4 regions of the Rhodococcus sp. MT28 genome follow, and region 1 is predicted to be linked to each of the others. Evidence: riboswitches for the same ligand, from Rfam matches in the RefSeq annotation. Region 1 holds a riboswitch; each other region holds the start of a gene.
The links. A riboswitch is a leader RNA that binds a small molecule or an ion and turns the genes downstream of it on or off. The one in region 1 is predicted to bind S-adenosylmethionine.
Positions count from the first base shown of each region.

Region 2: linked by a shared signal. The riboswitch ahead of AC1Q6C_RS18315 (putative leader peptide) and the one ahead of AC1Q6C_RS03585 (LLM class flavin-dependent oxidoreductase) in region 1 are both predicted to bind S-adenosylmethionine.
Region 3: linked by a shared signal. The riboswitch ahead of AC1Q6C_RS28290 (LLM class flavin-dependent oxidoreductase) and the one ahead of AC1Q6C_RS03585 (LLM class flavin-dependent oxidoreductase) in region 1 are both predicted to bind S-adenosylmethionine.
Region 4: linked by a shared signal. The riboswitch ahead of AC1Q6C_RS20525 (bifunctional o-acetylhomoserine/o-acetylserine sulfhydrylase) and the one ahead of AC1Q6C_RS03585 (LLM class flavin-dependent oxidoreductase) in region 1 are both predicted to bind S-adenosylmethionine.

Region 1 covers NZ_JBXAFD010000001.1:756,719-764,477, reverse strand. The annotation lists gene AC1Q6C_RS03610 (TetR family transcriptional regulator) at 393-1,046, shown strand; tRNA gene AC1Q6C_RS03605 (tRNA-Glu) at 1,159-1,231, shown strand; tRNA gene AC1Q6C_RS03600 (tRNA-Asp) at 1,367-1,440, shown strand; tRNA gene AC1Q6C_RS03595 (tRNA-Phe) at 1,507-1,583, shown strand; gene AC1Q6C_RS03590 (ABC transporter substrate-binding protein) at 1,825-3,453, shown strand; SAM riboswitch class I at 3,633-3,728, shown strand; gene AC1Q6C_RS03585 (LLM class flavin-dependent oxidoreductase) at 3,733-4,812, shown strand; gene AC1Q6C_RS03580 (NtaA/DmoA family FMN-dependent monooxygenase) at 4,842-6,236, shown strand; gene AC1Q6C_RS03575 (MFS transporter) at 6,306-7,667, shown strand.
Region 2 covers NZ_JBXAFD010000004.1:402,093-409,851, reverse strand. The annotation lists gene AC1Q6C_RS18340 (amino acid ABC transporter permease) at 1-793, shown strand, start outside; gene AC1Q6C_RS18335 (amino acid ABC transporter ATP-binding protein) at 790-1,575, shown strand; gene AC1Q6C_RS18330 (ABC transporter substrate-binding protein) at 1,610-2,581, shown strand; gene AC1Q6C_RS18325 (FAD-dependent oxidoreductase) at 2,592-3,701, shown strand; gene AC1Q6C_RS18320 (GNAT family N-acetyltransferase) at 3,710-4,300, shown strand; SAM riboswitch class I at 4,318-4,412, shown strand; gene AC1Q6C_RS18315 (putative leader peptide) at 4,406-4,510, shown strand; gene AC1Q6C_RS18310 (ABC transporter substrate-binding protein) at 4,648-6,285, shown strand; gene AC1Q6C_RS18305 (ABC transporter permease) at 6,288-7,286, shown strand; gene AC1Q6C_RS18300 (ABC transporter permease) at 7,279-7,759, shown strand, end outside.
Region 3 covers NZ_JBXAFD010000010.1:84,328-92,086, forward strand. The annotation lists gene AC1Q6C_RS28260 (hypothetical protein) at 1-194, shown strand, start outside; gene AC1Q6C_RS28265 (TauD/TfdA dioxygenase family protein) at 195-1,169, opposite strand; gene AC1Q6C_RS28270 (nuclear transport factor 2 family protein) at 1,281-1,829, shown strand; gene AC1Q6C_RS28275 (hypothetical protein) at 1,833-2,066, opposite strand; gene AC1Q6C_RS28280 (stealth family protein) at 2,347-3,840, shown strand; gene AC1Q6C_RS28285 (NtaA/DmoA family FMN-dependent monooxygenase) at 3,892-5,259, opposite strand; gene AC1Q6C_RS28290 (LLM class flavin-dependent oxidoreductase) at 5,280-6,626, opposite strand; SAM riboswitch class IV at 6,609-6,722, opposite strand; gene AC1Q6C_RS28295 (phosphodiesterase) at 6,801-7,706, opposite strand.
Region 4 covers NZ_JBXAFD010000005.1:155,423-163,181, forward strand. The annotation lists gene AC1Q6C_RS20495 (GNAT family N-acetyltransferase) at 1-95, opposite strand, end outside; gene AC1Q6C_RS20500 (bifunctional methylenetetrahydrofolate dehydrogenase/methenyltetrahydrofolate cyclohydrolase) at 160-1,017, shown strand; gene AC1Q6C_RS20505 (DUF3017 domain-containing protein) at 1,023-1,307, shown strand; gene AC1Q6C_RS20510 (SWIM zinc finger family protein) at 1,313-1,888, opposite strand; gene AC1Q6C_RS20515 (DEAD/DEAH box helicase) at 1,888-3,717, opposite strand; gene metX (homoserine O-acetyltransferase MetX) at 3,836-4,972, opposite strand; gene AC1Q6C_RS20525 (bifunctional o-acetylhomoserine/o-acetylserine sulfhydrylase) at 4,969-6,294, opposite strand; SAM riboswitch class IV at 6,438-6,578, opposite strand; gene AC1Q6C_RS20530 (NADP-dependent isocitrate dehydrogenase) at 6,884-7,759, shown strand, end outside.

The DNA of each region.
Region 1 (7,759 bases):
CTGTGTTGTTTCGATGCTGCCAGTACGGTTTCGACGGAAAAGGGGGAATAAACAATTGCACTAGTTGTTTAAAACCTTGGAACTGCTGTCCATCGGTCGGCGAAGCAGTTCCGTCTGCGAGGTCGAATTATCAGAATCTCGGGCACGAAAAAGCTCGGATGCGCACCCCCTGCGGCGCACCCGAGCGGCCAAAACCATACCACTTGGTGTCTTTTGGGCATAAAGTCGGTTCTTGTCCCCTGAACAGCCGATTGCGTCTAGTACTTTTGGCGGGTATGGCTCTAGTCCTTACGTAGGGTGTGTTGGAGGGGATATTGTGAAGTTTCGGGGGATGACAGGCGCCGATCACGGCGGCTCTGCGTACCAACTCTGCGAGAGGCACAACACCGTAAATGGCACGTCAACAAGAGCGTGCGCGGCGTACCCGCGCCGCCCTGGTCGAAGCGGCTGCAGTCGAATTCGCCAAGCGCGGCTATGCAGCTGCGTCGGTGAACACGATCCTCGAGGGCTCCCGCGCCACCAAAGGCGCCATGTATTTCCATTTCCAGTCCAAGGAAGAGTTGGCGCGAGCGGTTCTGACCTCGGCTATCGAAACCTTCACTGGAATTACTGATCGTTGGGCCAAGAGAACAGACCTCGATCCATTCGTCGCTTTGCACGGTCTCGTGCTCGACATTGCCGAGGTCTTCCGTGCCGAGGTGATCGTGCAGGCGGAATTCCGGCTGATCATCGAGCCCGAGTTCTACAAGGATGTGCAGTCCGGTGGTGGGCAGGTCTGGGGAAAGACCGCCTATGAGTTGGCATTGCGTGCCAAGGACGACGGTTTGCTCCGAGAAGACGCCGACCCGGACAAATTCACGCGTGTACTGGCAGCGAGCCTTGCCGGCCAGCGGTACATGGCAGACCTGATTGCCTCCAGTGGAGATCTGGGCGAGTGGTTCGAGGAGTCTCTCGAAGTAGTCCTCGAAGCCATGGCTACGCCGCAGTGGTTGGAGACGTTCCATCGTGACGGGTGGCCCCAAGTCGAGTTCCCTGACACTGAATAGTGCACTTTTCTGCCCGTGAACAGGCGATTTGTGATTTCCGAATGCCGTGCCATAAGCTATCCAAGCTCCCAACGGAACGCCGTTGGGGTACTAGTTCGGAGAGATCCGGCGGGCCCCCTTCGTCTAGCGGCCTAGGACGCCGCCCTTTCAAGGCGGTAGCGCGGGTTCGAATCCCGTAGGGGGTACGTTTTGCGAAAGCGAAACGATGCAGTATGGTTTGACCCGCACGACACGCTTTGAGATGCACAAATGCCAGGCCAGGACAGTGGTTTGGGAGCGGCTCGAAGATGTAGTACGGTTTCACAGCAAGGAAAAAGCAAGGCCCTGTGGCGCAGTTGGTTAGCGCGCCGCCCTGTCACGGCGGAGGTCGCGGGTTCGAGTCCCGTCAGGGTCGCAAAGCTTTGTTCTCAACCGATTGAGAACAAAGCAATGCGATAGGCATTCGGTTCGGGTGCCGTCCGGCCAGGTAGCTCAGTTGGTACGAGCGTCCGCCTGAAAAGCGGAAGGTCGCCGGTTCGATCCCGGCCCTGGCCACCATAATTCTTATCGAAAAGCTCCAACCTCATGTTCTTCGAACATAAGGTTGGAGCTTTTTCGTGTTCGGATGTCAGTCGCCGTCAACCACTCGGCCCGATCATCTCAGTTATGCGCATCCTTTGTCTCCGTGAATGTTTCCGGTCACCGGGAACGTGCTGGGCGTCACTCCACAGAGGACATCACTATTAGCCGATTGCGGCCGATCCGTGGCTGCGTCTACTGAAAGTGAGGTGGAATCTCCGTGTCGCACTCGAGATCTTGGCGCATCGGGAAAGTCAGCCGGGTCGCCGTCGCATTGTTCGGCACCGGGGTTCTGTTGGTGGGCTGCGCGAGCAACGGTGACGACAGCGGGACCGATACGACGACCGCGTCGGCGGACGTCGTGACCGGCATGGTCAACGAGCAGCCCGATCCGGGAACTGCGGTGGCCGGCGGGACCATGACGTACGGCGTACAGGTGCTCGTTCCCTCACTCGACCCGACGAAGACGGCCGCGCGCGGCGGTTCCGGCGGTGAGGCCTTCGCTGCTGTGTACGACGTCCTGATGAGTTACAACACTGCGAGCGGCGAGTTCGAGCCCAAGTTGGCTCAATCGCTCGAGACAGCTGACGACGGAGCCACCTGGACGCTGAAACTTCGCGACGGTGTGAAGTTCAGTGACGGCACCACCCTCGACGCCAACGCCGTGATCGCGAGCATCGATCGGTACAACGCGGGCAAGGGCAATGGCGCCGAACTGTGGCTGGCTTCGGTGGAATCGGCGCAGGCAAGCGGTCCGACGACAGTGGAATTCAAGCTGAAGACGCCGTGGATGCGTTTTCCGTCGATGCTCGCTCTCGGGCACGGGATGATCGTCGCCCCGAGTTCGCAGCAGGGCGACAAGTTCACCGCCGTCGGAGCCGGACCCTTCACCGAAGATGTCTTCACACCGAGCGTCGAGCGAATCTTCAAGGCCAACCCGTCCTACTACGGCGGCGCCCCCAAGCTGGACAAGTTGCGGATGGTTGCGCTCAACGGTCCGCAGGCCAATCTCGAATCATTGAACAGCGGTCAGCTCGATGTCGCCTACATTCGCGGCCTCACGTCGGCGATCAATTCCGCCAAGTCCGCTGGCTACCCCGGCTACATCGACGTGCTCAATGCCGGTAGTGCCGAGATTATCAACAACCGTGAGGGCCGACCGGGCTCGGATGTTCGCGTCCGTCAGGCTATCGGCTACGCGCTCGACACCACGTTGATCGATCAGCGAGTGGAAAACGGTGAGGGACTGCCGGGCTCGGAGTTGTTCGGTCCGACGTCTCAATGGCATGTAGACACACCGGGTATTGCCTACGACCCCGAAAAGTCGAAGGAACTTTTGAATCAGGCGAAGGCAGACGGGTACGACGGCAGCCTCGACTACGTCGTTCTCAGTGAGCCGAAGGACCACGCGATCGGCCTCGCCGTGCAGTCACTGTTGCAGGCCGTCGGGTTCGAGGTGAACTTGATCTTGGCCAACAACGCCGGCGACATCGTGCAGAACGTCTACGTCAAGCACGATTTCGACCTCGCGCACGCGGGCATCGGAATGTACGAGTCGATTCTCGATCTCGGATTGTTCTCCACGACCAACAGCACCTCGATGGCGAATACTGCTGGATATGCGAACCCGGCGATGGATCAGCTGATCGCAGATCTACAACAGGCCAAGGACAATTCGTCGACCCTGGCGATCATCGGCAAAATTCAGACGCTGTGGAACGAGACGGTTCCATCGGCGCCGATCGGCGGGCTGACGTCGTTCTGGGCTTGGCAGAAGAATGTTCACGGTGTCGTTCCCACTGCCACGGGAATCATGCTGTTCGATCAGGCATGGATGGGCGCGAAGTAGCGTTTCAGCGCACACCGAGAGCCCCGTCCGACGCGAGTCGGGCGGGGCTCTTTGGTGTCTACGTCGGCTAGCGTTGCGCAACCCTTTCGATCAGGATGATTGTATTGAAATATGTTGTTGGTCAATATGATTCGCCGATCGTGATTTGACTTGTTCAGCGTCGCCCGCATAGATTGCATCCACCATCCAGAGTGGCTGAGAGACCTGGCTCGATGATGCCGCAGCAACCCGCTTCGTTTGCGCAGTGTGGGTGCTACCGCCAGGACCGATGGAGGACACATGACTGTATTTGCCGTGGGTATCGAACTTGACGGCGAGGGCACTCACCCCGCTGCCTGGCGCCGAAGCTCACATCGCCCGGATCAGTTGCTCACGGGTAAGGCCGTGCGCGATCGCGTCGCGGCTGCCGAGAATGCGGGCTTCACCTTCGCGACGTTCGACGATTCCATCCTCCCTCCGAGTGGTGACGTTGTCGGCCGCATCGATGCCGTCTCCAGGGCGTCATACGTGGCGGCGACGACCAGCACGATCGGACTGGTCCCCGTCGTCGGGACCACGTACGCCGAACCGTTCCACACCTCTTCGCAATTGGCGACATTGGACTACTCCTCGCGTGGGCGTGGCGGCTGGCTTGCTGTTCCGGTCGAAGACGATGCCGCGGCGAGGGCGTGGGGGAGGGCTCCGGTAACAACGGAGTCGGCGCGTCAGCAAGAGCAGCGGGATTCGGTCACCGTTGTGACCGATCTCTGGGACTCGTGGGAGGACGACGCCGTCGTTCGTGACTATCTCAGTGGGCGTTTCCTCGAACGTGATCGTCTGCATTACGTCAATTTCGAGGGCGACACGTTCTCGGTGAAGGGGCCGGCAATCGTTCCGCGGCCGCCTCAAGGCCAGTTGGTGGTGTTCGGCCGCTACGGCGAAATCGATCCACGCCAGCCGGATGTTGTTCTCGTTTCCGGTGATTCGGTGGAGACCATTGCACAGTCGGCTGCCAAGGCGCGCGATGAGGGCGCGTCATTGGTGTTCGCCGAGGTCGATGTGGCATTCGATACGCCGAATCTGTCTGCGGCGCAGCGGAGGACCGAGCTGAACTCGTACGGGAATGCCGTCGTCACCGGCCGACTGCTCCTGGCTGCAGATCCGGGGGAAGCGGCCGTGGTTCTGAAGGAATTGGCGGGACACCTCGACGGTGTTCATTTCCATGCTCTCGTGATCGACGAGGACCTTCCGGTGCTGGCCAAATTCGTGCTTCCGACGCTGTCCAAAGCCGGGTTGACGCGACGCCCGGTTCCGGGATCGACCCTGAGGGGCAACCTCGGTCTGCAGCGGCCCGCAAATCGATTCGCCCACTCCTCCTGACTTGACTTCGCGCTAAGGATATTTCGGCCATGACTGCATCACGCTCCGCCGTACCTCGACCCGACGCTCACGTTCACTTCGGCGTCTTCTTCCAGGGGGTCAACCACACCACCATCTGGTCCGATTCCTCGAGCGGATCCCAGATCGACTTCGAGACGTTTCGGCGGTTGGTACTCACCGCCGAGCGAGGTCTGTTCGACGCCTTCTTCCTCGGTGAAGGCCTGCGGCTTCGGGAACAGAACGGCAAGATTCTCGATCTGGATATCGCCGGCCGCCCCGACGCCATTGCGCAGTTGGCCGCTCTCGCCGGTATCACCGACAAGATCGGTTTGGTCGCGACACAGAACACCACGTACAACGAACCGGCCGACCTTGCGCGTCGACTCTCCGGCCTCGACCTACTTTCCGACGGACGGGCCGGCTGGAATGCGGTGACCACCGACAACGCGTGGACGGGAGAGAACTTCCGTCGCGGTGGTTTCCTCGACCACTCCCTGCGCTACGAGCGTGCCGGGCAGTTCATCGAAACCGCGCGGGCACTGTGGGATTCGTGGGCCGACGACGCGATCTCGGATTCTCGCACGTCCGAGAACTGGTCTACTCCGGGTGCCGTCGGCGACGTGCGCAGGCAGACTTCACAGTTCGACATCTCCGTGACGCCGACGCTTCCCCGAAGCCGCCAGGGGCATCCGGTCATCTTCCAAGCGGGTGATTCCCCGAGTGGACGCGATTTCGCGGCGACCCATGCCGACGTCATCTTCTCGCGACACGGGACTCATTTCGACGGCGCGCTCGACTTCGCCGACGACATTCGGGCTCGGTTGCGTAAAGCCGGGCGACCGGAGGACGACGTCAAGATCTTGCCCAGCACGCAGATCGTGTTGGCGGAGAACGAGTCCGAAGTCGAGGAGAAGGCAAGGTGGGTCCTCGAAGGCCAGTTCACCGGTCAGACTGCCCTCTCTCTCGTCGGACTGGTGTGGGGTAAGGACCTTTCCGATCGAGACCCCGACGGTCCACTCCCCGAGGAAGATCCGGTTGCCCGCCCGGTTTCGGAGACGCGCGGTTCCGCACGGGACGGCAACGACCCCATTGCGATCGCGCGTGAATGGCGTGCTCTTGCCGAGGCAAAGAATCTGTCCCTACGTCAGGTCGCCATCGAAACCTCGCAGCGTTCGGGTTTTGCGGGCACTCCGGGGCAGGTCGCAGATCAGTTGGTCCATTGGGTGCGCAACGGAGCTTCGGACGGCTTCAACATCTCGCCGTACCTGGTGCCGACCGGGCTCGACGAGATCGTCGACTGGTTGATCCCGGAACTGCAGGAGCGTGGGGCGTACCGCACCGAGTACTCCACGTCGACGCTGCGAGAGCACTTGGGGTTGCGACCGCCGCTCACGCGTCGGGCCACGTCTGAAGCTGCGGGGTAACGGGTCCTGTCCCACACAGTCACAGCGACGGCCGAATCCACCAAGCTCGGTTCGGCCGTCCGCTGGGAAATCGTCGTCTGCGTAGCTGCGGGTTTCACCACCCTTCTCGATTCGGCGGTGCTCGGAATCGGGGTTCCGTCGATCCGGGCGTCGCTGGGCGCGTCGACCTCGGAGGTGCAGTGGATCCTTGCGAGCTATTCGCTGACTTTCGGCTTGGCCCTGGTGCCGGCGGGCCGACTCGGTGACGTCGTCGGGCGTCGACGCTTGTTCTTGGCGGGCCTGAGCATTTTCGCGGTGATGGGAATCCTCGGAGCGTGTGCGTCGGATCCGTCGATGATCGTGTTGGCCCGGCTGGGGCAAGGGATCGGCGCAGGCACCATCAGTTCGCAGGTGCTCGGCATCATCACCGACCGGGTGTCCGGAAAGGCTCGGGCGAAGGCGTTGGGCGCGTACAGCACCGCGGGTGGTCTGGCCGGCGTTTCCGGACCGATCCTCGGTGGCGTACTGCTGAAGTATTCCGACGCCGACTTCGGATGGCGGTTGCTTCTCGTTCTCAACGTGCCGTTTGCTCTGATCACACTGATTCTGGCGTTTCGCTTTCTGCGCCGTGATCGAACCACCCGATCGGGCGCGTCGATCGATCCGGTTGGGCTGTGTCTGCTGGCGACTACGACCGGGCTCCTGTTGTGGCCCATCGTGACCCGGACCAGTGTTACTGTCGCCGCGGCTTTCCTGATCGGTGCGTTCGGCGTTGCCGTTGCCTTCTGGTTCTGGGAACGTCGGTACGCCGAGCGCGGCGGGACGCCGGTACTGCTTCCGTCGTTGATCGCCTCACGGGGCTTCCGACTGGGTACGACGGTTGCACTCTTCTGGTTCGGATCCATCCTCGCCGTCAACGCGGTGCTCAGCCTCTATCTGATCGAAGGTTTGGGCTTCGCCCCGCTGAGTGCGGCGTTGATCATGACCGGTAGCTCACTCGCGATGGCATTGACGTCGGCTTTCGGATGGCGGCTGGTTGCCAGGTTCGGCCGAAGTGCAGTGGTTTTTGCCATAGTCGGCGAGATCCTTGTCATCCTCGGGTACATCGCAGCGGTCAATCTGATTCCGCGGGAACATCTGATCCCGGTGCTGGTGGTCCTGGCGGTGTTGTCGGGAGTTGCCAGCGGTTTGGTCGACGCGCCCAATCGGGTGCTGACTCTCGAATATGCACCGCCGGGCGCGAACGGTGTTGCGGCGGGTTTCCTTCAACTGTCTCAGCGCCTGTCAGCGACCATCTCGCTGGCCGCGGTATCGGGGTTGTATCTCGGTGTACTCGGATGCTCGCCCGACGGATATGGACGTGCGTTCGGGATCGCGCTTGCCGTCTGCGTGGTCATGTTGACGCTCTCGTTGGCGGGGGCGGTGGCAGACCGACGCCGGCGAAGGACGTGACCTGGTATTTCGTGGGTCTACATGGACCTCGGGAGGCCGAGCCCGTGTGACTCATGGGACTTGTGTTACCCATGGGTTAGGAGTCGTGGGAC
Region 2 (7,759 bases), on a different contig from region 1:
GTTCGCGCAGTACTTCACCGCGAAATCAGTGCTCGCCGCGTTGTGGATGACGATCAAACTGACCCTGTGGGGGACGATCCTCGGGTTCGGTCTCGGTGTTTTCCTGGCACTCGGTCGGTTGTCGAAGAATCCGGTCCTGCAGGTGATCGCCTGGACCTACATCTGGGCCTTCCGCTCGATTCCACTCATCGTGCAGTTGCTCTTCTGGTTCAACATCACTTACCTGTACCAGACACTTTCTCTCGGAATACCTTTCGGTCCCGAGTTCTTCACCTTCCAGGTCAGCGGTGTGATCGGCGGATTCACCGCGGCAGTCATCGGTTTGGCGCTGCACCAGGCTGCATACTCGGCCGAGATCATTCGCTCCGGAATCATCTCGGTGGATCACGGTCAGATCGAAGCTGCTCACTCGCTCGGCATTCCGCGCAGTCGCCAGTTCTTCAAGATCGTTCTCCCGCAGGCAATGCGGGCGATCCTCCCCAACGCCGCCAACGAGGTCATCGGACTCTTCAAGGGAACGTCGATCGTCTCCACCATGGCAATCGCCGAACTGTTCTACCAGGTGCAGGTCATCTTCGGACGCAACGGACGAGTCGTGCCCCTGCTGATGGTCGCCACGATCTGGTACATCATCCTCACGACGTTGCTCTCGATCGGTCAGTACTACGTGGAGCGCCACTATGCACGAGGATCCGCCCGTGCTCTTCCGTTGACTCCGGTACAGAAGGCGCGCAAGAAGTTCGAAGAGATTCGCGATGCGCGTCTCGATATTCCGAGAGGTGCGACCCGATGACCGCAGAACTGGCCGAAGAGACGGTGTATGCCGTCGAAGCGCGCGGAATTCACAAGTCCTTCGGCACGCTGGAAGTACTTGCCGGCGTTGATCTCCTGGTCCGCAAGGGCGAAGTGACCGTCATTCTCGGTCCGTCGGGTTCCGGTAAGTCCACCTTGCTGCGAACCCTCAATCACCTCGAAAAAGTCGACCGCGGAACCGTACGGATCGACGGAGAGCTGATCGGATACCGGCGCAAGGGAAATCGACTCCACGAACTGCGTGACCGCGAGATCCTGAAACAGCGTTCGCACATCGGATTCGTGTTCCAGAACTTCAACCTGTTTCCGCACCTGACCGCGTTGGAAAACGTGGTGGAAGCGCCGCTCTCGGCCCAGAAGCGTGATCGTGACGAGGTGTACCGCGAGGCCCGCGCACTGCTTGAGCGAGTGGGAGTGGGGGACAAGGCGGACGAGTATCCCCGCCAACTCTCCGGTGGCCAGCAACAGCGCGTCGCGATAGCGCGAGCGCTGGCACTGCGGCCGGCGGTCATTCTCTTCGACGAGCCGACGTCGGCGCTCGACCCGGAACTGGTGGGCGAGGTTCTCGAAGTCCTGGCTCAGCTGGCCCGTGACGGCGCCACCTTGGTGATCGTCACACACGAGGTCGGATTTGCTCGGGAAGTGGCGGACACTGCGGTCTTCATGGACGGCGGCGTCATCGTCGAACAGGGCCCGCCTTCGCAGGTGATCGACAATCCGGTCCACGAACGGACCAAAGCCTTTCTCTCCCGCGTCCTCTGACGCGACCCAGACTCATTCCCGGAAGGAAAAATTGATGTTCTCCACATCCCGTCGCGCGACTTTTCTGATCTCGGCGCTTGCCACCGTCGGATTGCTCAGCGCTGCATGCAGCAGCGCGGACGCCGAGTCCGACGGCGCCCAGGTCACCGCTGCTGCGGGTTACAACCTCACGGCCGATCAGAACCGCATCACCACCGACAAGGTGGATTCAATCGCCGCCGAGCTACCTCAGGACATCCGCGATCGTGGCACGCTGCGCGTCACCGGTAGTGCCGGTTCCGCTCCGCCGCTCCGTTTCTACGCCGACGACGACACCACCCTCATCGGTTCCGAGACCGACTTCGCCTATCTGATCGGTGACGTTCTCGGCTTGAAGGTCGACCTGCAGACAGCAGATTGGGCACAGAACTTCGTCCGGATCGACTCCGGTGAGGCCGACGCCTTCCTCTCCAATGTGACTGTCACAGAAGAGCGTAAGGAGAAGTACGACTTCGCGACCTACCGTCTCGACACCCTCGCCTTCGAAGCCAAGAAGGGTGCCGGAATCTCCATCAAGGAACCCAAGGACGTCGCGGGCAAGAAGATCGCCGTCTCCTCGGGCACCAATCAGGAAGCGCTGCTGGTCAAGTGGAGTGAGCAGAACGTCGCGGCCGGCCTGGCGCCTACCGACATCTCCTACTACCAGAACACCACCGACTACTACCTCCCGCTGCAGTCCGGCCGGATCGACGCCTACTTCGGCCCGAACCCGTCGTCGCAGTTCCACGCCAAGCAGTCGGGGGAGACCGAGGTTGTCGGTGAGTTCTCCGGGGCCGGCGACACCCTGCAGGGGCAGATCGCGGTGCTGGTGAAGAAGGACAACGGCCTGATCAAGGCGATCAACGACGCGATCAACCACACGATCGAGAACGGCACGTACCAGCAGATCCTCGAGCGCTGGAACATCACCAGCGAAGCCGTCGACACGTCCCTGATCAACCCGCCCGGCCTTCCGAAGACCAAGTGAGCTCTCGTCCATGAGTGAGATTTTCGATGTGATCGTCATCGGCGGAGGACTCGTCGGGTCCTCCGCCGCCTGGCGGCTCGCGGCACGCGGACGTAGCGTCGTTCAGCTGGAACAGTTCGGGCCGGGGCACAAGCACGGTGCGTCGCACGGTACTTCGCGTATCTATCGGCAGGCGTACGACAATCACCTGTACACAGGTTTGGCGGCCGACGCGCTGCCGCTGTGGCGGGAGTTGGAGACCACGACGGACATCGGGTTCCTGGAACTCACCGGTGCCGTTGATCACGGCCTGCCGCAGGCCGTGCAGTCCAAGGCGAAGATACTTCTCGAGGCGGGCATCAAGGGTGAGATCCTCACCCCTGCCGAGGCGTCCGCCCGTTGGCCGGGGCTGCGATTCGACACCACGGTGCTCCATCACCCCGACGCAGGCCGGTTGCACGCGGACCGCGCCGTGACCGCTCTGAAGGCAGGAGCGGTGTTTGCCGGTGCCGAGGTCCGTCACGATGTTCGGGTGTTGGCACTCGCGCGAGCGTCCTACGGCGTGGACGTGGTGACGGACAGTGGAACGCTCGCAGCTCGTCAGGTCGTGATCGCGGCCGGTGCGTGGACTGCAGATCTGATCGCAGACAGCGGTCTCGGCTCCGAGATCGTACTGCCGACGCTGCGCACGACACAGGAACAACCGGCACACTTCGCACCGCTCGATCCCGGAGTCGAGTGGCCGAGTTTCGTCCACCACACCGGCGCAGAATTGGAGACCGCGGGGATCTACGGGCTCGGTTCCGAGGACGGGATCAAGATCGGCGAACACGCGACCGGGCCGGTGGTGACTCCGCAGACCCGTGACTACACCCCTGATGTCGACGGAGAGCAGCGATTGGCCCAGTACGCCGAGTCGTGGTTGCCCGGCGTCGATTCCACCCGTGTCGAGTCGATCACGTGCCTGTACACGAGCACGCCGGACAGTAACTTCGTCATCGACCGAGTCGGCGCCGTCACAGTGGCGGCGGGGTTCTCGGGGCATGGGTTCAAGTTCGGTCCGGCCTTGGGAGAACTTGTGGCGGACCTCGTCGACGGAACCACCCTCGCTCCGGAAGTTTTCAGGCTGGGGGAGCGTTGACCAGATTCATGGAGGAAAGTGTTGTGGCACTGGAGCTCGGAACTCGACAGCTCGAGGGTGTCGGAGCGGTAGAGGTCTATTCGGTATCGCAGGACGATCCCTTGGCAGCTCCACTGATCGCGGACTTGGCACTCGAATACAGTTCGCGTTACGGCGGTACTCACGAAGCGATGCTCGAGGATCTCACGACGTATCCGGCAGAAGAATTTGCCTACCCGCAGGGTGCGCTTCTGGTGCTCACCCACGACGGTCTGCCGATCGCCGGCGGTGCGTTTCGTCAATTCGATTCCACCACTGCCGAACTGAAGAGAATCTGGACATCGGTCGACCATCGGAAGCGCGGCCTCGGCAAGGCCGTCGTTCGCGAGTTGGAACGAGAGATCGAACTTCGTGGATACAACCGGGTGTTTCTCACGACGGGCCCTCGGCAACCCGAGGCCGTCGCGCTGTATCTGTCCAGTGGATACACACCGCTTTACGACGCTTCACTCTCGCCCGAAGAGGTGGGCATCCACCCGTTCGAAAAGCAGCTTCGGGTCCTCGAAAATGTGACTCGAGCAGCAATTCCTACCGACCGGGTTGACAACACCCGGGTTTGACCTCGTACACTTGCGAACGACCATCCAGAGCGACCGAGAGACCTGGCTCATTGAAGTCGCAGCAACCCCCCGAGTGATCGGGTGCGGGTGCTACCGCCAGGACCGATGGAGGAACACGAAATGAAGGCAGTCGAAGGCGGTTTCGATACCGCCTGGTCGCGTCGTCACGTAGACCTGTGCCGCACCGCGGGATCTTTCTGTACCAACTGACCTCGGTCAGTCATTCACACTCAGGCGAGTCGTCGACAAGTCTGTTTTCTCTTCTCTCACAAGTGATTCGTGCTCGATCGCCTTTCTCGTCTCAGGCGACGGGTGCGCTCTTCGGCATGCCTCTTTAGGAGTTCTTGGTGTCTTCGCCCTCATTCGGTGCCCGCAAACGCGCGACCGTAATCGCCGGTATCGGTGCTGTCTCGGTTCTCGGCACCGTCCTCGCCGGCTGCAGCAGCGGGAGTGACAGTGCTGCCGACGCAGGCCCCGCCCAGTCCGGCGGAACCCTTCGCTACGGTCTGTCACAGGCGCCGACGTGCGCCGATCCGGCCCAGGCCGGCAGTAACCAGACCGTGTATGTCACTCGGACAGTGGTGGATTCGCTTACCGATCAAAATCCCGACACCGGAGAGATCACCCCGTGGCTCGCCAAGAGCTGGGAGATCAGCCCCGACGCCGCGAGCTTCACGTTCGTCCTTCGCGACGACGCCACCTTCAGTGACGGCACACCGGTGACGGCGGATTCGGTGAAGAAGACCTTCGACTCGGTCAAGAACCTGGGACCGAACGCGTCGTTGGCGAAGAGTTACCTGTCCTCGTACGCCGGTACCGACGTCGTAGATGCTCACACGGCGAAGATCAATTTCTCCGGACCCAATGTTCAGTTCCTGCAAGCAACTTCGACGCCACAGCTCGGAATCCTCGCCGATTCCACCACCGCGCTGGCATCCGAGCAGCGCTGCCCCGGTGCAGCGGTGATCGCCTCCGGACCGTTCGTGTACACCGACTGGCAGCAGGACAAGAGCGTCAAGATCGCCAAGCGTGCGGGATACAACTGGGCCTCGGATGCGGTCGCGCATCAGGGCGAGGCGTACCTCGATGGCGTCGACTTCACGGTGGTTCCCGAATCCGGTGTGCGGGCGGGCAGCGTGGCCTCCGGCCAGCTCGATGCGGTCAGCGATGCGCTTCCGCAGGATGCGCCGCAGATCGAGGGCGCGGGTGGACGAATCCTCACAAGGCCGAACCCGGGTGTGAGCTTCTTCTTCCAGCCCAACGTCAGTCGCGGCGTTCTCGCTGATCAGGCTGTTCGTCAGGCCATCATTCCCGCGATCAACCGCCAAGAACTCGTCGACACCGTTCTGGATCCGTCGTTCTTCCCGGCCACGAGCCCGCTGGCTCACACCACTCCGCTCTACAGCGACGAATCCAGTGTCGTGACGTACGACGCCGACAAGTCGGCGAAACTCCTCGACGCGGCTGGTTGGAAGACCGGCAGCGACGGTATCCGCGAGAAGGACGGGCAGAAGCTCACTTTCAGCGTCACCTTCAGTCCGGTGTTCTCGGGTAACCAGGCCATCCTCGAGCTCGTGCAGCAGCAGCTCAAGAAGGTCGGCGTCGATCTGCAGCTCAACCTGGTCTCGAACGGTGAATGGACCGAGAAGGGAGTATCGGGTGATTACGATTCGCTGTATTACAACAGCACTCGCGCGGACGCCGACATCTTGCGGGCATCGTTCAGCACCGAAGGCCGCAACCTGAACCGTCGCGGCGCAGATCCGGAGCTCGACAAGGTACTCACAGACCAGCTTGCAGCCACGGACAACGGCCAACGCGGCGAACTGGTATCCACCGCACAGGAATTGATCCTCGACCGTGGACTCTCCATCCCCACCATCGAGCTCTCGCAGGCCATCGGCGCCGGATCGAGTGTGCAGGACCTGAACTTCGAAGCCTCCTCGCGCCTGCAGTTCTACGACGCATGGTTGTCGGGTAAGTAATCATGACTCGATACGTACTCACCCGACTGGGCCAGGCCGCAGTGGTTCTGTGGGCCGCCTTCACCATCTCGTTCGTGATTCTGTTCCTCCTGCCCAGTGATCCCGTCAGCATGGCTGCCGACTCGTCCGGTCAGGGTGTTGCAGTGGATCAGGCTGCGCTCGATCAGCTTCGGGCACGGTACGGCTTGGACCAGTCGGTGTGGGTGCAGTACTGGACATCGCTGACGAATGCTCTTCGCGGCGATTTCGGAACGTCCATCTCCACCGGTCAGTCGGTGACGGATGCCATCTTCTCGGCGCTGCCGAGCACTCTGGTCTTGGCAACCACCGCTTTGGTTCTGGCCGTGTTGTTCGGAGTGGCGATCGCGTTCTTCGCTACCTACACCCGCAGGCGGTGGCTCGCGAACCTGTTGTTCTCGCTGCCGCCGCTGGGTGTGGCAGTGCCCACTTTCTGGGTGGGCCTGATTCTTCTGCAACTCTTCTCGTTCCGTCTGCACATCTTCCCGGCATTCGGAGACAAGGGATTCGCAACGGTGATTCTTCCGGCGATCACCTTGGCGATCCCGACCGGCGCGGTGATCGCGCAGGTGCTCACGACCAGCCTGCAGTCGACGCTACGTTCGCCGCACGTGGAGACTGCGTACGCCAAGGGCGCAAGCCGTTGGCGCGTGCAGACCCGTCACGCGTTGCGACTGGCGAGCATTCCGGCATTCACCATTGCCGGTGTGCTGGTCGGCACGCTGCTGGCGGGCTCGGTGGTTGTGGAAACGGTGTTCTCCCGCGCGGGCGTCGGCCGTCTGACACAGACGTCGGTGATGGCGCAGGACATCCCGGTGGTGCAGGGAGTCGTTGTGTTCGCCTCTCTGGTGTTCGTGCTCGTCAACCTCGCGGTCGACCTCTTCTACCCCTTGATAGATCCACGGATCATCCAGACGAAGAAGAGTCACACCGAAAAGTCGAATACCGAAAGCTCGACCGATCTGGAGCCGGCTCATGTCTGACACATTGATCGAACCCCTACTCCTCGATCCGAGCGTCGAGGCGAAGGCACCTGTTGTTTCGCGCCGAAAGTCCACGGCCATCGGCTGGATCCGAAAGCCCGGCTTGGTGATTCCGGTGTTGATCGTGTTGCTTGCCATCGGCTTTGCCGTCGCACCCGGATTCTTTGCCAGCGGCGATCCGTTGTCCGGTGTCCCGGCGGACAAACTGCAGGGCCCGAGCCTGGCTCACTGGTTCGGAACCGACAATCTCGGACGTGACCTGTACACACGGTTCGTGCACGGCGCCGCGCTGTCCCTGACCGCAACCTTGGTGGCGGTCGGAATCGCATTGGTGGCGGGATCGATAATCGGTTTGCTCGCGGGCTTTGTCGGTGGCGTCGTCGACGCCGTGCTGATGCGTATCGTCGACGTGCTGCTGTCCATTCCGGCGCTGCTGCTCTCGTTGGCACTGGTGACCGCACTCGGCTTCGGCA
Region 3 (7,759 bases), on a different contig from region 1:
CGTCGTGCCCACTCTGCGGTGCACACAGAACCGCTCAGTGTGCACCGGGGATGCCGGTCCATCCGTTCGATCACCTACCGTGGCTCGCCGTAACTGGCTGCGTCGTGGGACCGGACACCCCGGAATGGACGTGCCGAGCGTGCAGTCACTCATGGGGACAGATGTTCCCGCCGGATCACCCGCAGCACGACTGATCAGTTCGCGGCGAAGCCGGGAAGCCGATCGATGTCCGCGATGATCGAATACTCCGCGGCGTCACCCTGGAGGATTCGACTCTGCTCGCCGTGGACGTCGACGGGGACGTCGCCGGCCAATGTCACTCGGTGCACACTGCGCGCCTGAGTCCCGTAGTCGGCGATACCGTAATGTTGAGTCGCCTGGTTGTCCCAGATCGCCAGGTCGCCGGCCGACCAGTTCCATCGAACAGTGTTTTCCAACTTGATGATTCGTGCCTGCAGGATCTGGTAAAGAGCTACCGACTCCGACGGTTTGAGCCCGACGAACTCCTTGAAGAAGTGACCGAGCAGGAGGGTCTTCTCCCCCGTCGCCGGATGGATACGCACCACCGGATGTTCGGTCTCGTAGATCTCACGGGTGAATTCGGCGTAGTAGGCCTGGCGCTGCGCGTCTACCGGGTTCGCCTGATCGACAACCTCGGCATAGTCGTAGGCATTGGTGTGAACGGCCCGCAAATTCTCGACCAAGACCTTGAGTGAAGACGGCAGTTGGTCGTACGCGGCGGTGGTCGACGCCCACGTGGTCGCTCCGCCGTACTCGGGAATGGTCGTCGCTCGCAGAATCGAGGCTTTCGGGATGCGGTCGACAAACGTCACGTCCGTGTGCCAACTGTTGGCGGCTCGGTCGAGCACCAACAGCTTGTCGCCCCTGGACTTCACCGTCGGATGCGGGGTGGTCTGGGTGCCGAGGGTTCCGGCGAATTCGTACTGCGACGTGTCGTCGAGATGATGCTGCCCACGGAAGAACACAACCTTGTGCGCTGCCAGCGCATAGTTGATCGCGTAGGCGGTCTCTTCGGACAGATCCCCCGAGAGGTGTACGCCGTCGATGCGGGCGCCGATCAGCTCACCGACCTTGTGGACAGTGATTCCGCCGGCAGCGTAGATCTGCTCCGGGGTCTGGGTGACACGTTCGAGTTCGGTGACGGACATGGCGATCTCCTGTGAGTCGGTCAAGCCTACGGGCGCGGCAGTCGTCATGGCGCTGCCTACTGTGAACACTCAATCATTTACGCTGCGGGCTCGAATACGGTTGAACTCGAGGTGATCTCAAAGTTCGCCGCTCCCTCGCCGGAGAATATTGCCGCTCACTGGGACGAGGCCGTCGTCGTTGTCGTCATGAGCTGTAGCGTGCGATCTGCCGCACCCACGTCTACGGAGGACAGCATGCAACCCGAGGGCCCTGCCGAACAGATTCGTTCAACGCTCGCTCGCATCGCGCATCTTGCCGATACCGGCTCGGTCGAGGATTACGTGGAGCAGTTCACTCGCGAGGCCGAATGGAACATGCCGGCCAACCCCGATCGCGGTATCCCCGCACAGGTACGACGTGGCCGCGAAGAAATTGCTGCTGGAGTAGTCGAGCGTCGAGCCGCCGGCATACAAGGCCCGGGCACATTCACACGCCACGTCACCACGGCGATCGCCGTGGACGTGACCTCGGAAACGACAGCCCGCGCGGATGCGGTGTGGACGTTCTACGTCGACACAGCCACGTCGCCCGAACTCAGCGGCGTCGGGAGCTACGCGGACGAGTTCGAACTCGAAGACGGGCGGTGGCGACTGTCGCGACGAGTGATCTCGCGCGGCTGACGGTCAGTCTTCTTCGCCGGTGATCGCCTCACACCAGTCTTCGACCTGATCGATCCCCTCTTCCGTCCATTCCGGGCTCATGTCTTCGAGTGCATCGAAGACAACCTCGCAGGTCAGCATCTCCGGTGAACCCTCCGACCCCGCTGCCTCGGTTCGCTCCGCAGACGCTGTCGCAACTGGGCCGGCGGCCAGCGCAACCGCCATCGCGCCTGTTCCGACCATCGCTTTCACACGCATCGGTTCTCCTCCTTCACTCTCGCTTCGGTCCTCGGGGTACCCGACTCGCCCCGCGCTACCCATCCCCGTCACTCATGTCCGACTTTCGGCGCCGACGGCATAGACTGAGCTCGTCGCCACCACGCTCTCGCAGCGTCGGGGGCGACAGATACACAGCTGGATCAGAATCGGAAGGCATCCCATTACAGAATCTCCCGCTCCGCACGACATCTACTTCGTACCTCCGGAGCAGGACAGCCCCAATCCTGTGGAGCCGGCGTCGGCCGCGTCACGCGCACGGATGGGCGAGCTACCCGAGACCGTCCGATTCAAGAATCGTTTTGCCCTCGCGATCACGACCACCACGCCGCTCGAAGCGATGGTCGAAGATCTCCTCTTCATCCGCGACATCCTCGACGCCGCAGGAATCGAGTATCTACTCGTCCGCGGAAACGACGAGCGCCCGGTCATCGCGGTCAGCTGGACGGAACGCAAGAACCTGCGGCAGGCACTTGTCGAGGGATGCGCAAACGCACCCTTCTATTCCAAAACCGTCGACGCGAAGAAGAGTCCAGCGCTCCTTGTCGCGGACGGTGCCCTGTCGAAAACCAACAAGTCACGGATCTTCCGCTTGTTCCGTCCGAGGGTTCACGTCGCAAGCGGTATGAACTACGGCGCGAACATCGGCGTTCAGATCGAATTGTGGTCGATTTCCGACGAAGAAATCGTCCTACCCGTCGAGAACTCACTGACACGACGAACCGTCCTCCCCGAAGAAGCTGTCCGAGGAACCGTCGAGCGATTCGGCCGGATCTGGCCGACCATCGAGAACATGTTCGCCGATCATGCCTCCGATATCAGCTTCGATATCGATCTTGTCTTTTCCTGGGTCGACGGTTCTTCCAAAGAGTTTCAGGCTCAGCGCGCCAAGCGCATGCAGAACTACATCGTCGGCGAGGGCGACGAATCAGAAGCGCGCTTCCGTCAGATCGACGAGCTCAAATACGCACTTAGATCTATCCACATGTACGCGCCGTGGATCCGGCGGATCTTCGTCGCAACCGATTCCGATCGTCCGGACTGGCTTGCCGACGATCCGCGAGTCACGTTCATGCCCAGCGAAAAGTTCTTCGCCGATCCAAGTGTGTTGCCCACCCACAATTCTCAAGCTGTCGAGTGCCAGCTGCACCATATTCCGGGTCTGGCAGAGCATTTCCTCTACTCCAATGACGACATGTTCTTCGGTCGCCCCGTCGGCCCTGACATGTTCTTCTCCCCCGGTGGGATCAGCATGTTCATCGAGGCCGACACCAGAATCGGATTGGGACACAACGACAACGACCGCAGCGGGTTCGAGAATGCGGCCCGCGTCAACCGCCGTCTGCTGCAGGACCGCTTCGGTCTGATGACCACCAGACATCTGGAGCACGCAGCGACGCCACTACGCAAGAGCGTGATGGCCGAGATGGAACGCGAGTTCGCCGAAGACTTCGCGGCCACTGCAGCAAGCACCTTCCGCGCGAGTTCCAATATCTCGGTGACCAATTCGCTGTACCACTACTACACGCTCATGAGTGGACGGTCGGTGGTGCAGAAGTCCGCCGCCGTCAAATACGTCGACACGACGGTCAAGGCCGGTTTGCGCGACATGGACTCACTGCTCGCCAAGCGCTCCATGGACTTCTTCTGCCTCAACGACGGCAGCGCTCCAGAGATCGATCTGGAACTTCGGACACGCAAGATCACGGAGTTCCTGGAGAGCTACTACCCCATCCCGGCGCCCTGGGAAGCCTAGACGAAACAAGGGCCCAGCCGATTTCGGCTGGGCCCTTGCTACTTCGGTCGATCAGCGTGCTGTCACATGCTCCCGTTGCACCGGAATGGGCAGACCGAGATTGTCACGCAACGTCGTTCCTTCGTAGTCACTGCGGAGAACACCTCGATCCTGCAGCAGCGGCACCACGTCGTCGACGAACTCGTCGAGGCCGGTCGGCACAAGGTGCGACCCGAGGATGAACCCATCCGAACCGTCGTTGCTGACAAACGAATCTATTTTCTCGGCAACCTGCTGCGGTGTACCGACGATCGGTCCACGCTCGAACTGATCGATCACCACTTCGCGCAGATTCAACTTCTTGCTCTCCGCTACCGCGCGCAGTTTTGCGACGGTCGCGAAACGATCTTGGTGAATGAAGGCGCGGCCCTGGATGATCGGCGGAGCCTCGGGATCCGGAGCGATATCGGGTAGTGGTCCTTCGGGGTCGTACTTCGACAGATCGAGATTCCAGATCTGTTCGAGCAGAACCAAAGCGGTCTGGCCGGTGACCTGCTGGTCGCGAATCTCTCGGTACTTCTCGATCGCATCTGCCTCCGAGGTGCCGAGAACAAAACTCGCCGACGGCAGGATCTTGATGTCACCCGGGTCACGTCCGGCCGCAACGGCACGTGCTTTGATATCGCGATAGAAATCGGCCGCCTCGGGCAACTGACCGTACGGTGAGAAGATCGCGTCGGCATTGCCGGCAGCAAAATCGCGCCCCTGCGGCGACACCCCGGCCTGCAGAATAACCGGGCGCCCTTGCGGGCTACGCGGCACTGTGAATCGGCCGTTCACATCGAAATGCGATCCATGAAAAGCGAATTCACCGGCATCCGGTCGCGCGAGAAAACGCCCTGATGCCTTGTCGGCCACGATGTCGTCGCTTCGCCACGAATCCCAGAGTTGACGCACCAGCGCTACGGTCTCCTCCGCACGCTCGTATCGTTGCGCACGATCCAGGTATCCGCCGCGACGAAAGTTCTGGCCGGTGAATGCGTCGAACGAGGTGACGACGTTCCAGGCGGCACGTCCTCCGGACAACTGATCGAGCGTCGCGAATTGTCTTGCCAGCTCGTAAGGCTCGTTGAACGTGGCGTTGATGGTGCCGGCCAATCCGAGGTGTTCGGTTACTGCCGCCAACGATGCAAGGACCGTGAAGGTGTCCGGCCTACCGATGATGTCTTGGTCGAAAATCTGTCCCGCACGCTCACGAAGGGCGAGGCCTTCGGCGAGGAAGAAGAAGTCGAATTTCCCACGCTCGGCGGTTCGAGCGGTGTGCTCGAAAGAATCGAACTCGATCTGGCTGCCCGCCTGCGGATCCCACCATGCAGTGTGATGGTTGACGCCGCCGAGGTAGGCACCCAGGATGACCTGCTTACGCTTCTGAGAACTCATGAGAATCTATTCCTCGTCTGTCAGGCGGCCGGAGTGCCGGCGGCGTAGCGGTTGGGAACGTCGATGGGTAGACCAAGGAGTCCGCGAAGATTCGTCTGCGGATATTCGGTGCGGAATACGTTGCGTCGCTGCAATTCAGGCACCAGCTCACCTGCGATCGCGTCGAGGTCGTCCACGACGACGCCCGGCCGCAACCGGAAGCCGTCGATTCCCAACTGCTGCCACCGGAGCAGAAGATCTGCCAACTCAGCCGCGGTGCCGGTGAAGGTCAGCGCGTCCGAACGGTATTCGGCGCCGGCCTGCGCGTCGAGGCGAGCGAGCCGTTCCTTTCCGGTTTCTTCCGGAGCATCGAAGAATACGACGATGTCGGTGAAGACCCGAAGCGGTTCGCCGGTGCGCTGCACGTGTTCTTCGGCTGCTCGCACTTCACCCAGGATTGCCGTGACCTGCTCGTCGTCGAACGGCGTCACGAACACCAGATCGGCCGTCCGCGCCGCCAGCTCGTACGCGACCCGCTGATGAGCCAATGCGGTGACGACGGGATGCCCCTGCGGCGGGCGCGGAGTCACCGACGGTCCACGGACCGAGAGGTACTTTCCCTCGAAGTCGATGTAGTGCAGCTTGTCCCGGTCGATGAATCGGCGCTGCTCCACATCACGGATCTCGGCGTCGTCCTCCCAACTGTCCCAGAGTCTCCGGACGACGTCGGCTGCCTCCGCAGCTTCGTCGAACAGCGCGCGCACGAAGTCCGGGAGGATGCCTGAAACGATCGACTGACGGTCGGCATCGGTGAGCGCTGGGATGTCGCGGCGCCCGAACTGTGCTGCCTCGGATTCCGACGCCGAAACCTTCACCTGCCATCCGGCGCGACCGCGCGAGGTGTAGTCCAGCGTGGCAACGGCTTTGGACACGTGAAACGGCTCGGTGTGAATGGTGGTGATGGTCGGGATCAAGCCGATGTTGCTCGTGATCGGTGCCAGTCGGGCGGCCACGAGATGTGCGTCGAGCCGAGCGCGCACCCGATCAACCGCGTCGTCGACGGGTTCGAGTGGGTTGGCCGGCACCGAGAGACTGTCCTCGATGGTGACGAAATCGAGCAGACCACGCTCGGCGGTCGTCACCACGTCAGTCCAATACGACGCGCTGAACAGCTCACTCGGGCGCGAGTGCGGCTCTCGCCAGGCTGCAGGGTGCCAACCGGCACCGTCCAGCGCTACGGCGAGATGCAACGGAGCAAGATGAGAGGAGGGGGTGGAGGTCATCGACGCATACTCCTGTTCGAGAACTACTCGGGAGCGCACAGTGCCGACCGCAGAAACCGTCAGCACCCGACTGACGGTTCTCGTGGCGACTGCCGCTTGCGACACGCACCGCGCGTATCGCCAGGTGTGATTCCGGGGCACCCCATCGGCATGAAGGGTTGCCGTCCAGCTAGCCGGTCCTTGTTGCTGGAGCTCTGCACCTACCTCGACGGTAGTGAGTACGCGACAGCCCGGCAATCACCCAGAACTGCGCGTGGGTGCCGGAAACCGCCTGCGGCCTCAGATGATCGAGCGTGCCGCCTTTTCGCTCTCGAGGATTCGAATGCCGGCAGCACTGAGCCTCCGAGCACCCTCGGCCGCGTCGACGGGCTCACCGACCGTCACGTGCGCACCGAGTGGAACGACCGAATGAACAATTGTCTCGTCGTACACGTGCACCAGATTGCACCCCTGAGCCCCGTCACGACCACGCTGACCACCGACTTCCACGTTCAAGTCCTGGGTGTAACACGTCGACGACGCCACGGAAACCGGAATGCCGGCGAACGTCGCCGTCGTCGAATAGTGCAGGTGCCCGGCAAGAATCGCCCGGACGTCGCTGCCACGCAAGACATCCGCCAACCGGGACTGATCGCGCAACTCCACCAGAACCGCGAGATCCTGAATGCACGGAACAGGCGGATGATGCAGCGCCAGAATTGTTCCGTCGGGCGCCGGCACCGCCAATTCTGCTCGTAGCCAATCCAATTGGCCATCCGTTATCTCACCGTAGTGATGCCCGGGAACCGACGAATCCAGGGTGATCACCCGCAGTCCGTCAAGGTCGTAGACGTTGTCGACGGGATGATCGGTGGCGTCCTCGCCCAACAGCAGAGATCTGAACGTAGGGCGGTCGTCGTGGTTGCCCATCGCCCAGACGACCTGCGCATCGATCTCGGCTGCCACGGGTTCCACGATGGCTTTCAATTCCGCGTATGCGTCGGGGTGTCCCTGGTCGGTCAGGTCGCCGGTGAATATCAGTGCATCCGGGCGTGCGCCCGAGGCCACGATCCCGCTGAGCACTTCCCGCAATCTCGTCGACGCATCCACGGCGTCGTACAACTCCCCCTGAGCCACCAGATGCGTGTCACTGAGGTGCACCAGGAAATGCTTCGGACGCGGGTACTCGGCATTCCGAACGCTCATCGGTCTCTCGCTTCCGCTTGCCGACGCGTAGGCGCCGGTGCGGCACCTACTGA
Region 4 (7,759 bases), on a different contig from region 1:
TCGTCGGGATTTTGCCACCACTGCACGACGTCCGGGTGCAGGTGAATTGCCCGCAGACGGGCGTGATGATCGGGCGCGACGGGGGAGAGGAGCACCCTCGGGCCGCGTAGTTCCGGAGCCGTTGTCACTCATCGACCCTAACCTGGAACAATGGTCGCCGTGACTGCAACGATCCTCGACGGCAAAGCTACCCGCGACGAAATCTTCGAAGACCTGAAGGTGCGGGTGAGCGCTCTGAAGGCAGAGGGCATCACACCCGGCTTGGGCACCATCCTGGTGGGCGACGACCCCGGATCCGCGGCTTACGTGCGCGGCAAGCACAACGACTGCGCCAAGGTCGGTATCAATTCTTTGCGACGCGACCTGCCTGCCGACATCACGCAGGAGCAGCTCAACGCGACGATCGACGAGCTCAATGCCAATCCCGAGTGCACCGGCTACATCGTGCAGTTGCCGCTTCCCAAGCACCTTGACGAGAACGCAGCCCTCGAGCGCATCGACCCCGACAAGGACGCCGACGGCTTGCACCCGGTCAACCTCGGTCGACTGGTGTTGGGCAAGGAAGCCCCGCTGCCGTGCACCCCGCGTGGAATCCTGCATCTCCTGCGCCGCTACGAGGTCCCTATTGCAGGCGCACACGTGGTGGTAGTCGGACGAGGCGTCACAGTCGGTCGCCCGATCGGATTGCTGCTGACGCGTCGTAGCGAGAACGCGACGGTCACGCTCTGCCACACCGGTACCCGCGATCTCGCGGCCGAGGTTCGCCGCGCCGACATCATCGTCGCTGCCGCCGGCGTTCCCGGCCTCATCACCGCAGACATGGTCAAGCCTGGAGCGGCGGTCCTCGACGTCGGCGTCAGTCGCACCGACGACGGCCTGCGTGGCGACGTCGCAGCCGACGTCAGCGAGGTCGCCGGCTTCGTCTCACCCAACCCCGGTGGTGTCGGACCGCTGACCCGCGCGTTCCTGATCACCAACGTGGTCGAACGCGCCGAGCGGGTTCTGGCCGAGGCCTGAGTCCGATGTCCTCACTGGTCGGCCTCGCGAAGAAGAATCTGCCCATGCTCGCGGTCCTCGCCGTGATCGCGGCAGCGGTTGTTCTCGTGCTGGCCGACCGGTGGCGCCGCGGCGCCCTCGTCTTCGGTGTTGCCGTCATCATCGGAGCTGCCGCTCGGTGGTTCGTTCCCGAGAACCGTGTGGGGTTGCTCGCGGTGCGTGGAAGGGTCTTCGACACTGCGGCGATGGGCGTTATGGGTGTGCTGATCGCGACGCTCGCCCTGACCATCGATCCGCTCGGTACCGACTGAGAAGATCAGCCCCCGTAGAACGAGCGAATATCGATATCACTCAAAGGGATCCACTCCGGTGAATGTGCGGATGTCGACTTCTTTCCAGCCTTGACCGGTGCACTCCGTAACGTCACCGCAAGTGCAGGTTCCTCGTCGATTCGCCCGGCGAGGGCGTAGATCGCGGCGAGATGGTGAACGCACGGCGAGCGTCTACCTGAGCAGTCGCAGCTGGCAGTGCACTCCGAAAGATCAACGGCTACTGCGATATTTCGAGCCTGCAGTTCGGTGACGATGCTGTCCGGCAGTTCGCCGGTGGATACGGATCTGTTCGCCTTTCCAGCCGAACGGAGAAGGCTCTTCACTGCAGCGATCTCGGATTTGGTCCAGAGCGGGACACCAATCGTCACTGACGAAGTTTTTGCCTTGGTGCTCACCTCGGCGACGACGGTCCCCGACGAGACGACGGTGAACTCCACGGAACCGTTGCGTGCCAGGGTGCGAGCCGTCGGCAGGGACGGGTTCGGACCGGACGCCGCGGTCCGCTCCACCGTGCGCAGCCACGCTCGACCCCAAGCGGTGACGCCGAATTCGTTGGCCATCAGATGATCACCGCGCCGTCGAGTTCGAGAAGTTCACGCAGTTCGGTGTCGGGGAGATCGGCCAGCGCGGCCTCGACGTTCCCGGAGACAGCATCGGCCACAACTCGTTTGGACTCGTGCATCGCTGCTATGTGATCCTCCACGGTACCGCCCGTCACCAAGGTGTGGACGTTGACGGTGCGTTTCTGGCCGATGCGGTGTGCCCGGTCGGTTGCTTGATCCTCGACGGCTGGGTTCCACCACCGGTCGTAGTGCACGACATGACTTGCGCGCGTGAGGTTGAGGCCGAAGCCGGCGGCGCGCAAGCTCAGAATCAGAACCGGTGGTGAATCCGTCTCGTTCTGGAACGCGTCGACCATCGCGTCTCGTTTGTCGGTGTTCAGGCCGCCGTGGAGGAAAGGCACGGCGCCGATTCCCAGTTCGGCTCCCAGGTGTCGCGAGAGCATCTCGCCCATCGTCCGGTACTGCGTGAATATCAGCGCGCGATCGCCGTCGTCGACGATCTCGGCGATCATTTCCGTTGCGCGGTCGAGCTTTCCGGATCTTCCGTAGAGGTCGTCCGTATCGCCGGTGACCTGCGCCGGGTGATTGCATACCTGCTTGAGAGTGGTCAGAAGCGCAAGGATGTTGCCACGCCGGGCGATTCCCGTGCCCAATCCGGAGTCGAACGCATCGGCAACTGCCGACCGGTAGATGCGCGCCTGTTCCGACGTCAGAGTGCACGAGACCGTGGAGAACTGTTTGGGCGGAAGATCCTTGGCCACTATGTCTTTGGTTCTGCGCAGAATGAAAGGATCGATCACCGCGGCAAGTCTGGTCGCCGCGGTGGCCGATCGACCGGATTCGATCGGGACGGCAAAGCGTTGACGAAACCGTGCGCGAGTTCCGAGGACGTCGGGGTTGGCGACGCGAAAGAGTGACCACAATTCTTCGAGGCGGTTCTCCACCGGCGTGCCGGTCATCGCTACCTTGACGTCCGCCGACAACTGCATTGCTGCTTTCGCGGCGAGGGAAGCGGGGTTCTTGATCTGTTGCGCCTCGTCGAAGACCACTGAACTCCAATGGGCCGGGGCCAATTGGGCTGCGTCGGAACGCAAGACGCTGTAGCTGGTCAGAACCGTAGTGCCGGCGGGGATACGAGTGGGAAGTGCACGGGCGGCCCCGTGATGAACGTGCAGTGGCAGATGCGGAGCGAATCGCTCGATCTCGCGGCGCCAGTTTCCTATCACCGAGGTGGGACACACAACCAGATGCGGACCGTCGCCGGCGCGGATCGCGATCATCGAAATCGCTTGCAGTGTCTTACCCAAACCCATCTCGTCGGCCAAGATCCCACCACCCGAACCCGACAGAGCCGTCAGCCAGGCAACTCCCTGCATTTGATACGGGCGAAGAGTCGCCTGAATCTTTGCTCGGCGAAGGCTGTCCACGGCTGTACGCGCATCCGTGAACAACCGCACCGTGGACTCGGCGCTTCGGATCTTCGTGTCGTCGCGCTCGATAGCGGCATGCGCTGCGGTCGGAATGTCATGTGCGCCGGTGTCGATGACGCGCTTCCACGCGAGCAGCGACGATCCGAGGTCGCCGCGACCAGCATCGAGGTTGTGGAACGCGTCGATCGCGGTGGTGAGGTCGAGCAGTTGCGCTCCGACGTCGGTTGCTGTGATCGACTCGTCGACCGGGATCGCAAGCCTGCACACGCCCGGCGACCCGGTCGGCATCCCCAGTGCCGACAGCCGCGCTGCCGGGTCTGCGTCACCCCAGAACGCGAAGGACATGTGCTCGGGAATGTACGTAGCCTGCAGGCGCGTCGAGCATGGCTGATTCACGTTCGCCGATGCTAGCCGCGCCGGCTCACGTTCGCCAATGAGAATGTCGGGAAAACCCGCAGATCAGCTGTGGTTTTCCCGACATTGACGAATCCTGAAAACGTGGCTCTGTGCCGAATCAGCGAGCCGTACGTGCGAACTCCATCGTTCGGCGAAGCAGTCCGGCGACGGCGTCCGCCTCCGTCAGGAAGCCGTCGTGGCCGTCCTTGGACTTGAGAATCTCGAGGCCGCTGCACGTGGAAATTCCGTCGGCGATCTCCTCCTGCAAGCGAAGGGGATACAGCCGATCCGAGTCGACGCCGCCCACCACGACCGGTGCCGTGATCGATGCCAACGCCGCCGCAACACCGCCGCGTCCACGACCGATGTCGTGCCGGTTCATGGCCTCGGTCAGGAGGACGTACGTGCTCGGGTCGAAGCGGTCGACCAGCTTGTCTGCCTGATGTTCCAGGTAACTCTGTACGGCGTATCGTCCACCGTTCCAAGGATTTTCGTCGTTCTGAGCGGAGTTCTCGAAGCGCGCGTCCAGTTCGGACTCGGTGCGGTACGTCAGGTGCGCGATGCGACGGGCGATGCCGAGTCCGGTGCGAGGTGCCCGCCCTGTTCCGTGGTAGTCACCGCCCTGCCAATCCGGATCGGAGACGATGGCAGCGATCTGCGTCGTCTGGGTGCCGATCTGATCTGCAGTGGCCCGTGAACCGGTTGCGAGAACCAACGCGGAGCGAATGCCGTCCGGGTAGGTAACTGCCCATTCGAGGGTGCGCATGCCCCCCATGGATCCGCCGACTACCGAGGCCAACTGGTCGATCCCGAGGAGATCGACGAGCTTCTTCTCCGCCGCGATCTGATCCCGGATGGAGATCTCCGGGAACCTGCTGCCCCACGGCTTGCCGTCGTCGGCCGGCGAACTGGGACCGGTCGTGCCGCGACAACCACCGAGGACATTGGTTGCGATGACGCACCATTCGCCGGTGTCGATCGGTTCGCCGGGGCCGACCATCCCGTTCCACCAGCCGGGGGAGGGCTGATTCGCGGAGATCGGTCCGGTGACGTGTGAGTCTCCGGTCAGTGCGTGCTCGACGAGTACGACGTTGTCGCGGTTCGGGGAAAGCTCACCCCACCGCTGAACGGCGAGCGAAACCGATGGGAGCACCGCGCCGCTCTCGAGTTCCAAGGCACCGATGTCGACGAACCCCACCTGGCCGTCGGGTGGGGGCAGGAGGTCGATCCTGGGCTCCAATTCGTTCACGGTCACGAGTTTGCCACCGCTGCCAGGCCGACGGTGAGATCGGCGAGGATGTCGTCGATTCCTTCGATGCCGACCGCGAGGCGGACGAGCCCGGGTGTGACACCGGAGGCGAGCTGCTCTTCGGGGGTGAGCTGCGAGTGTGTCGTCGACGCGGGGTGGATGACGAGTGAGCGAACGTCACCGATGTTGGCGACGTGGCTGTGCAGCGTCAGGGCGTTGACGAATGTCTTGCCCGCATCGATACCGCCGGGCAGCTCGAAGGTGACGATGGCGCCGGTTCCCTTGGGCGTCAGCTGCTTTCCACGTTCGAACCATGGCGAGGAGGGAAGTCCCGCGTAGGAAACGGAGGCCACCTCGACGTGACCGTCGAGGAATTCGGCGACCTTCTGTGCATTGGATACGTGGCGCTCGATGCGCAGGCTCAAGGTTTCGATACCCTGCGCGATGAGGAACGCGTTGAACGGCGCCACGGCGGAACCGAGATCGCGCAGCAGTTGGACGCGGGCCTTGAGTGCGAACGCCGGCGCGCCGAGGTCCGCGAAGGTGACGCCGTGGTAGCTGGGATCAGGCGTCGTGAAGTTCGTGTGGCGACCCTGCGTCCAGTCGAAAGTGCCACCGTCGACGATGACGCCGGCGATCGCGGTGCCGTGTCCACCAAGGTATTTGGTGGCGGAGTGAACGACGATGTCGGCGCCGTGTTCGAGTGGGCGAAGCAGGTACGGCGTCGCGACTGTGTTGTCCACGATCAACGGAAGACCGTTCTCGTGGGCCAGTGACGAGATACCGGGTAGGTCGAGGATGTGGTTCTTCGGATTGGCGATCGTTTCGCCGTAGAACGCCTTCGTGTTCGGGCGAATGGCTTCGCGCCACTGCTCGAGATTGTCGGGATCCTCGACGAACGTGACTTCGATGCCCAGCTTACGAAGGGTGTAATGCAGGAGGTTGTACGTGCCGCCGTACAGGTACGGGCTGGAGACGATGTGGTCGCCGGCCTCGGCGATGTTGAGGATCGCGATGGTCTCGGCGGCCTGACCCGAGGAGAGGAGGAGTGCGGCGACTCCGCCTTCGAGGGCAGCGATGCGCTGCTCGACGGCGTCTTGTGTGGGATTCATGATCCGCGTGTAGATGTTGCCCGGCTCGGCGAGGCCGAACAGTGCAGCAGCGTGATCGGTGCTGTCGAAGACGTAGCTGGTGGTCTGGTAGATCGGCAGAGCGCGCGCATTTGTGGCGGTGTCCGCTGTTTGTCCGGCGTGCACCTGCTTGGTCTCGAACGACCAGTTGGCGGTCGGATCCGAAGTTGCTGCGGCGTCGGCTGTGTTGTCGGTCATGATCTGTTCACTCCAGTGGTCTGACGGATAGATGTCGGACGGGGGCGAATGATCGCCGCCCCGTGCTGGGGTCTATCTACAAGTGCGACACATACTGAAATACCTCCGTGGGGCTCGGCCCGGTCTGGGGTCCGTCCCTGTCGGACCCGCGCTTGTCACCCGAATTGCGGTGGAACTGCGCGAGCAGATCCACGTCGGGAAACCTGGTCATCACCCGGGGCACCCCACCGCGGTTGGAGGGTTGCCGTCCAGCGAGCCGGGGCTTGACGCTGGCACTCATGACCAAGTCGGATTCTACCGGGAAGTGAGCGCAGTCCTGACACGGGGCGAAATGTGAGCCGCAACCGCACGCGAGGCAGGGCGACGCAGCCCACTAGCAGGCAAAAGTTACTCGCGAGTAGAGACCGATGAGTGGACCTGCCGGTTGCGGCCTCACGGGTTAGCAGTACGCTTGTCTTGTTTGGGACTCATCTCCCGAGATCAGTCCACACCGTCTAGGTTTGATAATCGAACCGTTCGCGGACCCACTCACAAAGTGTGACCGCAACCGTGTAACCAGGGAAACTTCCTAGGAGGACGCGAAGCACCCATGTCCAAAATCAAGGTTGAGGGCACCGTCGTCGAACTCGACGGCGATGAGATGACGCGCATTATCTGGCAGTTCATCAAAGACAAGTTGATCCATCCGTATCTCGATGTGAACCTCGAGTACTACGACCTCGGTATCGAGTACCGCGACGAGACCGACGACCAGGTCACCATCGACGCAGCGCACGCGATCCAGAAGCACGGCGTCGGCGTCAAATGCGCCACGATCACGCCGGACGAGGCACGTGTCGAGGAATTCGGTCTCAAGAAGATGTGGCGTTCCCCGAACGGAACGATCCGCAACATTCTCGGCGGCACGATCTTCCGCGCACCGATCATCATCTCCAACGTTCCGCGACTCGTTCCGGGCTGGACCAAGCCGATCATCATCGGCCGTCACGCATTCGGCGACCAGTACCGCGCCACAGACTTCAAGGTCCCCGGCCCCGGCAAGGTGATGATCACCTACACGCCTGAGGACGGCAGCGCACCGATCGAGCACGAACTGGTCAACTTCCCCGAAGAGGGCGGCGTCGTCCAGGGGCAGTACAACTTCACCACGTCCATCCGTGACTTCGCTCGCGCGTCGCTCACCTACGGACTGCAGCAGAACTACCCGGTGTACCTGTCCACCAAGAACACCATTCTCAAGGCGTACGACGGTGCCTTCAAGGACATCTTCCAGCACGTCTACGAGACCGAGTTCAAGGCTGAGTTCGATGCTGCAGGTCTGACCTACGAGCACCGCCTCATCGACGACATGGTCGCTTCCGCACTCAAGTGGGAGGGCGGATACGTCTGGGCATGCAAGAACTACGACGGCGACGTCCAGTCCGACACCGTGGCCCAGGGCTTCGGTTCGCTCGGCCTCATGACG